3 regions of the Kitasatospora sp. NE20-6 genome follow, and region 3 is predicted to be linked to each of the others. Evidence: predicted binding sites of a transcription regulator. Region 3 holds the regulator's gene; each other region holds the start of a gene.
What was found. Region 3 encodes HrcA, which represses chaperone genes, less so after heat shock. Its sites were predicted from a motif close to TTNGCACTCNGNNNNNCNGAGTGCNAA; they were not measured.

Region 1 (5,270 bases), on a different contig from region 3:
CGGTGCCGGATCGCGGGTGGGGGAGCGCGCTGTGCCGAAGAGGTCCTGGGTCCGGGTTGCGGGGGCACTGGCCCTCCTGGCGGCCGTCGCGGCGTGCGGCGGCCCGCCGCACGGGCCCGCCGCGCCGCCCGCCCCCACCGGCCCGTCCGGCAGCCCGGCCGGCACCACCGCCGCGGCCGCACCTCCGGCCGACCCGGCCGCCGTCTGGGCGAAGTGGGGCCTCCAGCCGCTCCCCGCCGCCCCCGCCGCGCCCGCCGACAAGCCGGTCAAGCTGTCGGCCGACGGCGAGGTGCCGGTCTTCAGCGAGGTGCCCACCCACGACAGGGTCGTCTTCATCACTGTCGACGACGGCGCGGAGAAGGACCCGCGGTTCGTCGAGATGATGACCGACCTCAGGGTGCCGTTCTCGATGTTCCTGACCCGCGACATCGTCCGCGGCGACTACGGCTACTTCAAGCCGCTGCAGGCCCTCGGCAACCACATCCACAACCACAGCACCGACCACCCCGCGATGAGCACGGTCTCCCCGGAGCGGCAGCACGCCGAGGTGTGCGACGCCCAGGCGGCCCTCACCGAGCAGTACGGCACCGCCCCGCTGCTCTTCCGCCCGCCCTACGGGGACGGCGCGCACAGCGACGGGCTGCGCACCGCCGTCCGCGCCTGCGGCCCGCGCGCGGTCGTGCTGTGGCGGGAGTCGATGCAGATCCACAACATGCAGTACCAGGCCGCCGACAAGAAGCTGCGCCCGGGCGACATCATCCTCGCCCACTTCCGCGGCCCGAAGGACCTCAAGGGCGAGTCGATGACGAAGATGTTCGGCGAGCTGCTCAGCCGCATCCGGGAGCAGGGCTTCGCGGTCGCCCGCCTGGAGGACTACATCGACGCGGGCTGACCGAGCATCATCAGCGGCCCGTGGTCGGTGCGGCTGATGATCACCGTCACCTCGTGCGGCCCGCTCGGCCGCAGCTGCCGCCGCAGCTCCTCCGGAGTGATCGCGATCCCGCGCTTCTTGATCACCACGGTGCCCGCGCCGCGCTCCCGCAGCAGCGCCTTCAGCCGCTTGACGTTGTACGGCATCGCCTCGCCGATCTCGTACGCGTGCGCGTACGGCGTCGCGACCAGCCGGTCGGAGGTCAGGTAGGCGATCATCGGGTCGATCAGCCGCCCGCCGACCTGCGCGGCCACGTCGGAGACCAGCCGGGCCCGGATGACGGCGCCGTCCGGCTCGTACAGGTACCGGCCGACCGGCCCGGCCTCCGCGGGCAGCCCCGCCCCGGCGAGGCTGTGGCCGCCCGGCAGCACGGTGGCCCGGTACGGCTCGGCGGCGCCCGTGCCGAACCAGATCACCGCCTCCTTGACCTCGCCGTGGTCGGAGACCCACTCGGCCTCGGCGTCCCCGGGCACCAGCTCGTGCGGGATGCCCGGCGCGACCTTCAGCGCACCGAACGGCGTGCGCCGCGCCGCCTCGACGGCCCACGACAGCGGCGGCGAGTACGCCTCCGGGTCGAAGACCCGCCCGCGCGAGGTGCGCCGCGCGGGGTCGGTGAAGACCGCGTCGAAGCCGGACACGTCGATCCCGGCGACGTCCGAGCACCGCACCTCCACCAGCGCCGACAGCCCCAGCGCGGCCGCGTTCGCCTCCACCACGGCGCAGGTCAGCGGGTCGCGGTCGACGGCCAGCACCGACACGCCCGCCCGGGCCAGCGCGATCGCGTCGCCGCCGATGCCGCAGCACAGGTCGGCCAGCCGCCGCACGCCCAGCGCCGCGAACCGCTGCGCCCGCCACTCGGCGACGCTGCGCCGGGTCGCCTGCTCGACGCCGTCCGGGGTGAAGTACAGGGCGTCGGCGTCGTCGCCGAACTTCGCGCGGGCCCGCTGCCGCAGCCTGGCCTGCTCGAACGCGGCGCGGACGAGCTCCGCCGGGTGCTCGCGGCGCAGCCGGGTCGCGAGCGCCAGCTCCTGGTCGGGGGTGAAGGCGCGCAGCTCGGCGAGCAGGGCGCGGCCCTCGTCGGTCAGCAGGGCCCGGAACGATTCGATCTCCACCCGGCCATTGTCGCGGCTCGGGTCGGTTGCACCGGCCGCTGCCCGCGGCCACGGCGCCGAGCAGCAGCACCGCGGCCGGCAGCCCGTGCACGACGGCGGTGATCCACCGCCGGCCGCGTCCGCCGCGTCCGCCGCGCCGGTGCGTCGTGCATGAGTACGACTGCTCACCTCTTTCGCGACACACCCGCGTCTCCGTTGGCACTCTGGTTGACTGAGTGCTAACCGCGGCCTATGGTCGTTCCTGGCACTCCCCCCGGGTGAGTGCCAACGCGACGAGCGAGCCTGACCCCCGCGACGGCAGGCCTGCTGACATCGCCCTTTCCTGTTAGACAACCCCGTAATCTCCGAAGGGGAACTCGGACGTGACCACCAGCAGCAAGGTTGCCATCAAGCCGCTCGAGGACCGCATTGTGGTCCAGCCGCTCGACGCCGAGACCACCACGGCCTCCGGCCTGGTTATCCCGGACACCGCCAAGGAGAAGCCCCAGGAGGGCGTCGTCCTGGCCGTCGGCCCGGGCCGTTTCGAGGACGGTCAGCGCCTGCCGCTCGACGTCGCCGTCGGTGACATCGTCCTGTACTCGAAGTACGGCGGCACCGAGGTCAAGTACCAGGGCGAGGAGTACCTCGTCCTCTCGGCTCGTGACGTTCTCGCCATCATCGAGAAGTAAGCCTCAGCAGCCCGCCCCGGAACCGCGTCAGCACTGACCCGGGCCCGGGGCGCGCTTGTTGGTCCATCCACACGGTCCGTCCGTAACACCCTTGAGGAAACGGGAACATGGCGAAGATCCTGCAGTTCAACGAGGACGCCCGCCGCTCGCTGGAGCGCGGTGTCAACAAGCTGGCCGACACCGTCAAGGTGACCATCGGCCCCAAGGGCCGCAACGTCGTCATCGACAAGAAGTTCGGCGCCCCCACCATCACCAACGACGGTGTGACGATCGCCCGCGAGGTCGAGCTCGACGACCCGTACGAGAACCTCGGCGCGCAGCTCGTCAAGGAGGTCGCCACCAAGACCAACGACGTCGCGGGTGACGGCACCACCACCGCCACCGTGCTCGCCCAGGCCCTGGTCAACGAGGGTCTGCGCAACGTCGCCGCCGGTGCCGGTCCGGCCGCCCTGAAGAAGGGCATCGACAAGGCCGTCGCCGCGGTCTCCGAGCACCTCCTCTCCATCGCCCGCGAGATCGAGGGCAAGGACGACGTCGCCGCCGTCGCCTCCCTCTCCGCGCAGGACACCCAGGTCGGCGAGCTCATCGCCGAGGCGATCGACAAGGTCGGCAAGGACGGTGTCATCACCGTCGAGGAGTCGAACACCTTCGGTGTCGAGCTCGAGTTCACCGAGGGCATGCAGTTCGACAAGGGCTACCTGTCGCCGTACTTCGTCACGGACGCGGAGCGCCAGGAAGCGGTCCTGGAGGACCCGTACGTCCTGATCAACCAGGGCAAGATCTCCTCCATCCAGGAGCTCCTCCCGCTGCTGGAGAAGATCCTGCAGGGCGGCGGCTCCCGCCCGCTGCTGATCATCGCCGAGGACGTCGACGGCGAGGCGCTGTCCACCCTCGTGGTGAACAAGATCCGCGGCACCTTCAACGCGGTGGCCGTCAAGGCCCCCGGCTTCGGCGACCGCCGCAAGGCGATCCTCGGCGACCTCGCCGTCCTCACCGGCGCGACCGTCATCTCCGAGGAGGTCGGCCTCAAGCTCGACCAGGCCGGCCTGGACGTGCTCGGCAGCGCCCGCCGCATCACCGTCACCAAGGACGAGACCATCCTCGTCGACGGTGCCGGCGACGCCGAGGGCGTGGCCGGCCGTGTCGGCCAGATCAAGGCCGAGATCGCCTCGACCGACTCCGACTGGGACCGCGAGAAGCTGCAGGAGCGCCTGGCCAAGCTGGCCGGCGGCGTCTGCGTCATCAAGGTCGGCGCCGCCACCGAGGTGGAGCTCAAGGAGCGCAAGCACCGTCTGGAGGACGCCATCTCCGCGACCCGCGCCGCGGTCGAGGAGGGCATCGTCGCCGGTGGCGGCGCCTCGCTCGTCCACGCGCAGAAGGTGCTGGACGGCGGCCTGGGCCTGTCGGGCGACGAGGCGACCGGTGTCGCGGTCGTCCGCAAGGCGCTCGCCGAGCCGCTGCGCTGGATCGCCCAGAACGCCGGCCTGGAGGGCTACGTCATCACCTCCAAGGTCGCCGACCTGGAGGACGGCCACGGCTACAACGCGGCCACCGGCGAGTACGGCGACCTCGTGAAGGCCGGCGTCATCGACCCGGTCAAGGTCACCCGCTCCGCCCTGGAGAACGCGGCGTCCATCGCCGCCCTGCTTCTCACCACCGAGACCCTCGTGGTGGAGAAGAAGGAGGAGGAGTCCGACAACGGCCACGCGCACGGCGGCCACGGTCACTCCCACTGACACCTGTCAGCCCCCGCGAGGCCCGGCCCCGCCCTGGACACCACGTCCGGGGCGGGCCGGGCCTCCGGCGTTTCCGCCCGCCGGGCGGACCCCCGCCCGCCTATACCCTGGGCGCATGATCGAGGCCCGCCATCTCCGCGTCCTGCGCGCCGTCGCCCGGACGGGCTCCTTCTCCGCCGCCGCGCGGGAGCTGGGCTGCACCCAGCCGGCGGTCAGCCAGCAGATGAAGGCGCTGGAGAAGTCGGTGGCGACCCCGCTGGTGGTGCGCTCCGGCCGGGGCATGCAGCTCAGCGAGGCGGGCGAGGTGCTGCTGAAGCACACCTCCGCGATCCTGGCGGGCCTGTCGGCCGCGGAGGAGGAGGTCGCCGCGATCGCCGGGCTGCGCTCGGGGCGGGTGCGGCTGGTGTCCTTCCCGACGGCCAGCTCCACCCTGGTGCCGCAGGCCGTGGCGCAGCTGCGGGCCGCCCGGCCCGGGGTGCGGGTCTCGCTGGTGGAGGCGGAGCCGCCGGAGTCCCTGGCGATGCTGCGGGCCGGCGAGTGCGAGGTGGCGCTGGCGTTCCGCTACCCGGGTGCGCACGGGGGTGCCGGGCCGGTGCCGGAGCCGCAGGCCCCGCCCCGGCAGGCGCGGGCGGAGGCGGCGCTGGAGGCCGCGGCGTCGGCCGCGGCGACCGACTGGTCGGAGCTCGTGGTGCGGCCGCTGCTGGACGACCCGCTGGTGGTGCTGGTCCCGGCAGGTCATCCGCTGGCGGACCGGGGTGCCCGGCCGGTGGCGCCGGCCGAGCTGGCGGAGGAGCCGTGGATCGCGGGCTGTCCGCAGTGCCGC
Region 2 (5,270 bases), on a different contig from region 3:
AGAGAGCCGGAGGCGGGTCGTATGGCCGAACAGAACAGCGACCGGGGTGCGGAAGAGGCGAAGCCTGCGGCGGCTGCCCTGCGGTTCGGGGATCCGCTGGACCGCCAGAGCAGTGACGACACCGACCACGGCTGGGGCGAGCGCCCCGGCGGCGAGGGGCGCGAACGCGGGCTGGACTGGTACCTCAGCCAGCGGCCCCCGCACCACGGGGGGTAGTGCTCCGCGGGGCCGCGCCGCCGGATCTGCGGGCAGCACGACCGGGCGGGGCGCCGGGGCGGAACGTCCGGGTGGAACGCCCGCAGGTCGGGGTTGCGCCTGCGGGCCGCGCCGGTGTCAGCCCTGGCGGACCAGGGCGTCGCGGATCTCGGTGAGCAGGGCGACCTCCTGGGCCTCGGCCGCCAGCGCCTCCTGCTGGGGAGTTCTGCGCTTGGCCATGTAGTGCAGCATCGGCAGCACGAAGACGAAGTAGACGACCGCCGCGGTGATGACGAACTGCAGCAGGGCGCTGAGCACCTCGCCCCAGAGGATGTAGATGCCGGACGACACCGTGCCGTCGGCGGCGAGCGTGCAGGGCCCCTTGAGGCAGGACCGGTAGGACGCGAGATCCCCCGTGCCGAACAGGCCGACGACCGGGTTGATGACGCCCTTCACGAACGCGTTGATGACATTCGTGAATGCCGCGCCGATGACGACGGCGATCGCCAGGTCGATGATGTTCCCGCGGAACAGGAATTCCTTGAAGCCTTTCATTCCGCAACAACACCACATCGCCTCGGCCGTCACGGAATGCGGCGCGCCGGGGCAGGCCGGTCGATCGGTGGGCCTGGTGTCACCGGGTGGGGGGCGCGGTGCCCGCGCAGCGCGGGGCCGGGACCGGTTCGGCGGTGACCGCGGAGGTGGCGGCCGGCGGGGGCGGGCCGGGGCGCAGGGGCCCCGCGGCGAGCGCGGTGGCGGCGGCGACCAGTCCGGCGGCGAGGACGCCGGGGCGGTGGCGTACGGCCTGCTGCAGGCGGTGCCGCCCTCCGGAGCCGCGCCGGACGGGCGGGAAGTCGGGCACCGCACGCCGGGGCGGTACGGAAAGCGGGAGCGGGGGAACGGGGCAGGTGGTCACGGTGTCCGCCTCGGTCGGTGGTGTGCGGGACCGGTCGGCCCGCGGACCCCAGAATCCGACGGAATGCCGTTCACCTGCAGCGCCCGCTGCATTCCTGTGGACAACTCGGGGGTGTGGAAAACTCTCCTCCCCCGAAAGGAGTAGTACGACGGCTCCACCGGGCCCTGCCGCGGCGTCCGGGCGCGCTAAAAGCCGGGGGCGCGCGAAAGGCCCAGCGGCACGCAGAAAAGACCGGTGGCACGCGAAAAGCCCGGCGCCGCACCGATCGGGTCGGTGGGGCCGGGCTTCGCAGGCCGTGCGTCAGCCGGCCGAGGCCGCCGACGAGGACTTCGAGCCGGTCGAGGACGACCCCGACGAGCCCGAGCCCGAGCTGGAACCGGACGAACCGGAGCCCGACGAGCCCGACGAGCCGGAGGACGCCGAACCCGCGGAGGCGGTGGAGGGCGTCGAGGACGCCGTTCCCGAGCCCACCGCGCTGCTGGAGGAGGAACGGCTGTCGGTGCGGTAGAAGCCGGAGCCCTTGAACACGACACCCACGGCCGAGAAGACCTTGCGGAGCTTTCCCTGGCATGCGGGGCACGTGGTCAGTGCCTCGTCGGTGAACTTCTGCACCGCCTCCAGGCCGTTGCCGCACTCGGTGCACTGGTACTGGTACGTGGGCACTTGTCTTCCTCCTGGCACTCTCGCCTGATGAGTGCTAACGATCGTCCATGATGCGGCATTCCGCTGGAACAGTCCAGCGATGCCGGATGTGAGATGGCTCCATCCGGGTCGGTCCCGGGTGTCAGCCTTGGGCGGCACCTGCTCCGACCAGCTGCGGAGCGGTCGCTTCGGGGGCGAACCGCGCCGCGCCGGACGCCCGTGCGACGGTGCGTCCCGGCGCCGCCGGCGGGACGAGCAGCCGGCGCAGGGTGACCAGGGCGACCAGCCCGAGTCCGGCGCCGGCGACCGGCACCAGGAAGCCCGCGGACGGGCCGCCGGTGTCGATGAGCTGTCCGGCGACGGTCGAACCGGCGGCGAGGCCGAGTCCGATGGCGCCGGTGAGCCAGGTGAAGGCCTCGGTCTTGGCGCCGTCGCCGACGAGCGTCTCGACCAGGGTGTAGCCGGTGATCAGCGTCGGTGCGATGGCGAGGCCGCAGAACAGCCCCGCGACGGTGAGCGAGGTGAGGCCGGGCATGGCCCAGAGGGTCGAGCAGCCGAGCACCAGCAGCGCGTAGCTGCCGAGCATCCGCTGCCGGGCGGAGCGCCGCCAGGCGACGAGGCCGTACAGCACCCCGGCGAGCATCGAGCCGGCGGCGAAGACGCCGTAGACGGTGCCGGCGGCGCCGGCCCGGCCGGCGGACTCCGCGAAGGCGGTGATGGAGACCTGGAGGGCGCCGAAGACCGTGCCGACGCCGAGGAACGAGCCGGCCAGCAGCCGGACGCCGGGGGAGGCGAGGGCGGACCCGCGCCGGCCGTCCGCGGTGTGCGGGTGCCGGACGGGCGCGGTGCGCCGCTGTGCGGCGAAGGCGAGGCCGCCGGCGACGGTCAGGACGGCCTCGGTGACGAGCCCGGCGGCCGGGGTGACGCCGGTCGCGAGGGCGGTGGCGAGCACCGGGCCGACCACGAAGGTGAACTCGTCGGTCACGGACTCGAAGGCGAACGCCGTGTTGAGCGTGGCGGGGGAGTCGGAGAGCCGGGCCACCCAGCGGGCCCGCACCATCGCGCCGATCTGCGGCACGGAGGCGCCGGCCGGGGCGGCGGCGGCGAAGAGCGCCCACACCGGGGCGTGGCCGAGGGCGAGCGCGATCAGGGCGCCGACCGACAGGGCGTGCACGGCGAGGCTGGGGAGCAGGACGGACGCCTGCCCGTAGCGGTCGGCGAGCCGGCCGGTCTGCGGGCCGACCAGGGCCTGGGCGACGGCCGAGACGGCGGCGACGGCGCCCGCGGTGCCGTACGAGCCGTGGGTGTCGAGGACGAGCAGCACGATGCCCAGGCTGAGCATCGCGTAGGGGAGCCGGGCGGCGAAGGCGGGGACGAGGAACGTCCGGGCGCCGGGGGTGCGGAGCAGTGTCGCGTAGCCGACGCGGGTGGGGGCCGCGGGCGCGGGCTCCCCGGACGCCGGTGCGGGCGTTCCGGGGGCACGGGTGTCGTCGACCGTTCGGCGGGCCGTCACGGTCGGTCCTTCCTGCTGCCTGGTAGCGCCCCGGGGCATGGGTGGACCCCGACGGCGCCGAGAGTCGTCCTCTCGCGCGTCGACCGGGGTTGATACCGGGTCCGGCCGGGCCCCGCAACGGTGCGGGTGACGGCGTGCGGCAGGGTGCTGCGGACCGCGGCCGCCGAGCGGTCGCGCCAACTCTGCATCAGACAGATGTTGCGGGTTGGTGGGTACGGATGACCCGTACCGTTCGATTGTACGGCAGGAGGCCGTTGCGGAGCTGGGGATGCAAGGAGCGTCACAGTCCACGTGGCGCTGCCGACCGGGGCGGCGGGCGGGGGTCAGCGTCCGCGCAGCCAGCCGGCGAGCTTGCCGCCGCGGTCGACGGCGCGCAGCCGGCGCTCGGCGGCCTCGCTGACCTCTTCGGTGGTGACCACGAGGAGCTCGTCGGAGGCCCGCAGGATGGTGGTGCGCTCGGGGACGAAGCTGCTGCCGTCGCGGACGACCAGGGTGACGGCGGCCCCCTTGGGCAGCCGCAGCTCGCCGACCTCGACGCCCGACATCCGGGAGTCGGGGGACAGCGAGACGGAGAGCAGGTGGCCGTGCAGCTTCTCCAGCGGCGCGGCCTCGATGCCGAGGTCCTGGCCCATGTCGCCCTCGCCGATCCGCAGGCCGCGGGCGACCAGCGGCAGGGTCGGGCCCTGGAGCAGGGTGAACACCACGACGAGGACGAAGACGATGTTGAAGACCTCCTGGGCGCGCGGTGCGGCGGCCACCATCGGGATGGTGGCGAGCACGATGGGCACCGCGCCGCGGAGCCCGGCCCAGCTGAGCAGGGCCTGCTCGCGCCAGGGCAGCCGGAAGGGGGTCAGCGAGACCAGGACGGAGGCCGGGCGGGCGAGGAACACCAGCACCGCGCCGCTGACCAGCGCGGGGACTATCGCGGAGCCCATGGCGGCGGGCGTCACGAGCAGGCCGAGCACGACGAACATGCCGATCTGGCCGATCCAGGCGAGGCCGTCGGCGAAGCCGCGGACGGCCGGGCCGTGCGGGAGCTTGGAGTTCCCGAGGACCAGGGCGGCCGTGTAGACGGCGAGGAAGCCGGAGCCGTGCAGCAGCGAGGCGCCCGCGTACGCGAGGACGGTCAGCGCGAGCACCGCGATGGGGTACAGGCCGGAGGAGGGCAGGGCGACGTGCTTGATGCCGTACGCGCCGAGCCGGCCGACCGCGTAGCCGACCGCGGCGCCGATGGCGAGCTCGCCGAGGATCGTGCCGAGCAGGACGTACCAGGGGTCGAGCGGGCCGGTGGTCGCGAAGGCGACGACCAGGATGACCACCGGCGCGTCGTTGAAGCCGGACTCCGCCTCCAGGAGGCCGGTGAGCCGGCGCGGCAGCGGCACCGTCCGCAGGACGGAGAAGACGGCCGCCGCGTCGGTGGAGGAGACGATCGCGCCGAGCAGCAGGGATGTCCGCCAGTCCAGCCCGACCAGCCAGTGCGCGCCGCCCGCGGTGACGAAGACGCTCACGGCGACGCCGACCGTGGCGAGCACGACGGCGGCGGGCATGACCGGCCTGATGGCCTGCCAGCTGGTCTTGAGGCCGCCCTCGGCGAGGATCACGACGAGCGCCGCGTAGCCGAGCACCTGGGTGAGCTCGGCGTTGTTGAAGACCACGCCGAGGCCGTCCTGGCCGAGCGCGACGCCGATGCCGAGGTAGATCAGCAGGCTCGGGAGCCCGGACCGGGAGGAGATGCGCACGGCGACCACCGCGACCAGAAGGATCACGGAGAATTCGAGCAGGAACGTGTTCAGGCGGTCGACGGTCACGCAGGGGCACCCCGGGGGCGGAAGCGGCTGATGAGTCGTTACTCAATCTAACATTTTGCCTGATCTTTAACAGGCCGGATCGGCCTTCCCCGGGGGTCACCCGGCCGGGGTATCGTCCCTGTGATCCAACCGTGGGCGTCCCCGGTGCACGTCCGCCACCTGAGCCGCCTTAATGTGGTGACCTGTCACGGCCGCC
Region 3 (5,270 bases):
AACGCCGCCCGGGCCAGCAGCGGGGTCAGCTGACGGGTGGTCACGAGGTCGTGCACCTCGGGGAAGCGCAGCCGGCGGGACTGCTTGCCGGCCTCGCGGGCGGTGGCGCGCCACTTGGCGAGCGCCTTGGCGCCCCGGTCGCCCTTCCACTGGGTGATGCAGCGGGACGCCGCCCAGGGGATCACGGCGTCGACGCCGGCCTCGGTCATGGTCTCCACGGCGAGTTCGCCGCGGTCGCCCTTGGGGAGCGCCTGGACGACGACGATGCGGGGGGCCGGCTCCGGCTCGGTGCGGACGGTGACGACGGTGACGTCCAGCGCGTCCTTGCCGTGCACCGCGGCGACGGTGCCGTCGGCGCCCAGGCCGTGGCCGTCGGCGAGGGTGACGGCCTCGCCGGTCTCCAGCCGCTTCACCGCGGCGGCGTGGCGCCCCTCGGGCCCGTCGAGGCGGACGACCGATCCCGGGGCGGCCCCGGCCAGCAGCGCGGTCTCGACGACGAACACGGGCGCGGTCACAGCGGCTCCACTCCTGGTGTGCGGGGGGCCTCCCCGGGCGGCCCGGGGAGGCGGGGGTGCGGGGGTGCTGCACGACCGCGGGGCCCGGCCGGTCGGCCGGGCCCCGCGCGTCGGTGCAGGCGACGGCCTAGCGGCCGTTGAAGGCGTCCTTGAGCCGCGAGAACAGGCCCTGCTGGCCGGGCGAGAAGTGACCGGACGGCCGCTCCTCGCCGCGCAGCACGGCGAGCCGCCGCAGCAGGTCCTCCTGCTCAGGGTCGAGCTTGGTCGGCGTCTGCACCTCGACGTGCACTATCAGGTCGCCCCGGCCGCCCCCGCGCAGGTGCGTGATGCCGCGGCCGTGCAGCGGGATCGACTGGCCGGACTGCGTGCCGGGCCGGATGTCGACCTCCTCCATCCCGTCGAGCGTCTGCAGCGGCACCTGGGTGCCGAGCGAGGCCGCCGTCATCGGGATGGTGACCGTGCAGTGCAGGTCGTCGCCGCGCCGCTGGAAGGTCGGGTGCGCCGACTCGGCGATCTCGACGTACAGGTCGCCGGCCGGGCCGCCGCCGGGGCCGACCTCGCCCTCGCCGGCCAGCTGGATGCGGGTGCCGTTGTCGACACCGGCGGGGATCTTGACGGTGAGGGTGCGGCGGGCGCGGACGCGGCCGTCGCCGGCGCACTCCGGGCACGGGGTCGGCACGACGGTGCCGAAGCCCTGGCACTGCGGGCAGGGACGCGAGGTCATGACCTGGCCGAGGAACGACCGGGTGACCTGGGAGACCTCGCCCTTGCCGCGGCACATGTCGCAGGTCTGCGCGGAGGTGCCGGGTGCGGCGCCCTCGCCGGAGCACGTCGTACAGGTGACGGCCGTGTCGACCTGGAGCTCCTTGGTGGTGCCGAACGCGGCCTCCTCCAGGGTGATCTCCAGGCGGATCATGGCGTCCTGGCCGCGGCGGGTCCGCGAGCGCGGTCCGCGCTGGCCCCCGGCCGCGCCGAAGAAGGCGTCCATGATGTCGGAGAAGCCGAAGCCCGCGGCGCCGAAGCCGCCTGCCCCACCGCCTCCGCCGTTCGGGGAGAGCGGGTCGCCGCCGAGGTCGTAGACCTGGCGCTTGGCCGGGTCCGACAGCACCTCGTAGGCGGCGTTGATCTCCTTGAACCGCTCCTGGGTCTTGGGGTCCGGGTTGACGTCCGGGTGCAGTTCACGCGCGAGGCGCCGGAACGCCTTCTTGATCTCGTCCTGCCCCGCATCCCGTCGGACGCCGAGTACCGCGTAGTAGTCCGTGGCCACCAAATGCTCCGCTTGTTCCGCCTCTAGAAGTGCTTGCGCCCGACCGGCCGCGCGGTGTCCGCGCCGCCGTTGTTACGACTCGGCCAGGATCTGACCCACGTACCGTGCCACCGCTCGCACCGCCCCCATTGTGCCGGGGTAATCCATCCGGGTCGGACCGATCACTCCCAGTTTTGCCACGCTCTGGTCGCCCGAACCGTAACCGACGGAGACCACGGACGTGGAATTGAGTCCCTCGTACGCGTTCTCCCGGCCGATCCGGACGGTCATGCCCGACTCCGCGGTCTCCCCCAGCAGGCGCAGCAGCACCACCTGCTCCTCCAGTGCTTCGAGCACCGGCTGGATGGTCAGCGGGAAGTCGTGGCCGAAGCGCGTCAGGTTGGCCGTGCCGGCCAGCATGATGCGCTCCTCGTTCTGCTCGGCGAGCGTCTCGAAGAGCGTGGCGAGCACGGTGGAGACGGCCGGCCGGTCGACGGGCTCGAACGACCCGGGCAGGTCCTCCAGGAGCTCCGGGACGTCCGGCAGCCGCTGCCCGCACGCCTGGGCGTTGAGCCTGGCGCGCAGGTCGGCCAGGACGGTCTCGCCGACCGCGCCGGGACAGTCGACGATCCGCTGCTCCACCCGTCCGGTGTTGGTGATCAGGACGAGCATCACCTTCGCGGGTGCCAGCGCGACCAGTTCGACGTGCCGCACGGTGGAGCGGGTCAGGGAGGGGTACTGCACCACGGCGACCTGCCGGGTCAGCTGGGCGAGCAGGCGCACCGTCCGGGCGACGACGTCGTCGAGGTCGACCGCGCCCTCCAGGAAGTGCCGGATCGCCCGCCGCTCCGGGGCCGTCATCGGCTTCACCTCGGCCAGCCGGTCCACGAAGAGCCGGTACCCCTTGTCGGTGGGGATGCGCCCGGCACTGGTGTGCGGCTGGTGGATGAAACCGTCCTCCTCCAGGGCGGCCATGTCGTTGCGCACCGTCGCCGGGGAGACCCCGAGGTTGTGGCGCTCCACGAGGGCCTTGGAGCCGACCGGCTCCTCGGTGCCCACGTAGTCCTGGACGATGGCCCGCAGCACGGCGAGCCTGCGCTCGTCGAGCGGGCGCACGGCGGCACGCGTGTCGATCAGGCGCTCGTCGACCCTGCGTTCGTTGACCACGGGGCACGCACCTCCGTCTCCGCCCGTTGGACCTGGTAGCCGTCCGGTCCTTTGGCACTCTGGAAGGCAGAGTGCCAGAACCGTACCTGCCAGTGTAAGGCCCTCCCCCGGCGGCAGGAACGGGCCGCCCACGTGATCCTCGACCGATTGTCGGGACCGCGGGCCGCGCCGCCCCCGCCTCCTGGTGGCAGCATCGAAGGCGAGCGAGCTACCGAAGGAGCAGCGATGTCGTCGTCACGGCAGCACTCCCGCTTCGCACCGGACCGCGGCCTGACCGGCCGGATGGTCGTCACGATGTTCCTGATCGGCCTGGTGTACGTCGGCTTCACCGGCGTGCTGATCGTGCTGCTGCGCGGCGCCTGGCCGATCGTCCTGCTGATCTCCGGCGGCCTGTTCGTCGCGCAGTTCTGGTTCAGCGACCGGATCACCGAGCGGGCGATGGGCGCCCGGCCGGTGACCCCCGAGGAGTACCCGCAGCTGCACGGCACCGTCGACCGGCTGTGCGCCCTCGCCGACATGCCGAAACCGCGGATCGCCGTGGCCCACAACGACATGCCGAACGCCTTCGCCACCGGGCGCAACCAGCAGAAGGCCGTGGTGTGCGTGACCACCGGCCTGCTGCGCCGCCTGGAACCGGAGGAGCTGGAGGGGGTGCTCGCCCACGAGCTGTCGCACGTCGCGCACCGCGACGTGGCCGTCATGACCATCGCGGGGTTCCTCGGCGTGCTCGCCGGGCTCATCACCCGCATGGCGCTGTACGGCGGCTTCCTGGGCGGCGGCAACCGCAACAACAACGACCCCAACGCCGCGATCGCGCTGATCCTCGTCCCGCTGGTCAGCATGCTCGTGTACGCCCTCAGCTTCCTGCTGACCCGGCTGCTCTCCCGCTACCGGGAGCTCGCCGCCGACCGGGCCGCCGCCCAGCTGACCGGCCGGCCCAGCTCGCTCGCCTCCGCACTGACGAAGGTGACCGGGCAGATCGCCGCCATCCCCACCGAGGACCTGCGCAGGTCGCAGCCGTACAACGCCTTCTACTTCGCCCCGGCGCTGAGCGCGCGGGAGGCCGCCTCGCAGCTGTTCTCGACCCACCCGTCGCTGGAGCAGCGGCTGGAGCAGCTGGCGCGGATCTCCGCCGAGCTCGGCCGGTGAGAGGAGCGCACCGTGGGTTTCCTGGACTCCCTGCTGGGCCGTACCAAGCCCGTCGAGCCCGATCTGGACCAGCTCTTCGGCATCCCGTCGGCGGCGCTCACCCTGGAGGCCGCGGCGGGCTTCCGGCCGACCGGGCTCGGCGCGGTGTGCTTCGCGGCCGTCGAGGGCGGCGCCTTCGAGGAGGTGCAGCAGCAGGTGCAGGCCCTGCTGGACGCCGACACCGGACGCGGCGGCGTGCCCGTCGAGGCGTCCCGGGACGCCTACGGCTACTCCTGGCTCCTCTCCCGGCACACCCCGGAGGAGCTGCCCGACCTGGTCAACGACCTGCACGCGGTCAACAGCGAGCTGGAGGCGCACGGTTTCGGCCCGCAGCTGCTCTGCTCGATCGTGGGCTTCCGCAACGCGTCCGGGCAGCCGCTGGGCCTGGTCTACCTGTACAAGCGCGGCACGTTCTACCCGTTCGCGCCGGTGCCGGGCGGCGGCGAGAAGCGCAACAGCCCGGTGGAGCTGCAGGTGAAGGCGATGCTGCCGAACGACCTGCGGATCGAGTCGGACCTGTCGCGCTGGTTCCCGGTGTGGGGCGCCCCGGGACTGTAGCCGGACGGCGGGCCCGCGGGATCCGCCGGGCGGTGCGCCGGCTCGTAGACTCCCGTCCATGCGCAGCAGGGAGTACGGGCCCGATCTGACCCCGCCGTGGAAGCGGCAGCAGCCCGCGCCGGAGGTGGCCGCCGAGCGCGACCTGGTGGTGGAGGACGCGGCCACCGGGTACTGCGGGGCGGTCGTGCGGTGCGAGCGGACGGCCGAGGGGTTCACCGTGACCCTGGAGGACCGCTTCGGCAGGCACCGGGTGTTCCCGCTGGTGCCGCGGGGCTTCCTGCTGGAGGGGCGGGTGGTGACGCTCGTCCGCCCCGCCGCCGCGGCCCCCGCGGCCGGGCCCGCCCGGACGGCCTCCGGGTCGGTCGCGGTGCCGGGGGCGCGGGCCCGGGTGGCCCGGGAGTCGCGGATCTACGTGGAGGGCCGGCACGACGCCGAGCTGGTCGAACGGGTCTGGGGCGACGACCTGCGGATCGAGGGCGTGGTCGTCGAGTACCTGGAGGGCGTGGACGACCTGCCGGCGATCGTCGCCGGGTTCGCGCCCGGCCCGGGGCGGCGGCTCGGCGTGCTCGTCGACCACCTGCTGCCGGGCACCAAGG

Region 1: the regulator HrcA is predicted to act here: its motif matches at 2,239-2,265, upstream of groES (co-chaperone GroES).
Region 2: the regulator HrcA is predicted to act here: its motif matches at 1,786-1,812, upstream of SNE206_RS27290 (FmdB family zinc ribbon protein).

What each region holds. Positions count from the first base shown of each region.
Region 1 is NZ_BPRL01000010.1:91,956-97,225, forward strand. Features, by position in the region: gene SNE206_RS11260 (polysaccharide deacetylase family protein) at 32-892, shown strand; gene SNE206_RS11265 (THUMP-like domain-containing protein) at 874-2,043, opposite strand; gene groES (co-chaperone GroES) at 2,406-2,711, shown strand; gene groL (chaperonin GroEL) at 2,819-4,447, shown strand; gene SNE206_RS11280 (LysR family transcriptional regulator) at 4,563-5,270, shown strand, end outside.
Region 2 is NZ_BPRL01000045.1:12,470-17,739, forward strand. Features, by position in the region: gene SNE206_RS27275 (hypothetical protein) at 22-216, shown strand; gene mscL (large conductance mechanosensitive channel protein MscL) at 334-750, opposite strand; gene SNE206_RS27285 (hypothetical protein) at 830-1,111, opposite strand; gene SNE206_RS27290 (FmdB family zinc ribbon protein) at 1,412-1,774, opposite strand; gene SNE206_RS27295 (MFS transporter) at 1,896-3,266, opposite strand; gene SNE206_RS27300 (potassium/proton antiporter) at 3,590-5,074, opposite strand.
Region 3 is NZ_BPRL01000005.1:122,605-127,874, reverse strand. Features, by position in the region: gene SNE206_RS06125 (16S rRNA (uracil(1498)-N(3))-methyltransferase) at 1-515, opposite strand, end outside; gene dnaJ (molecular chaperone DnaJ) at 643-1,782, opposite strand; gene hrcA (heat-inducible transcriptional repressor HrcA) at 1,855-2,877, opposite strand; gene htpX (zinc metalloprotease HtpX) at 3,154-4,077, shown strand; gene pspAB (PspA-associated protein PspAB) at 4,090-4,674, shown strand; gene SNE206_RS06100 (DUF3097 domain-containing protein) at 4,733-5,270, shown strand, end outside.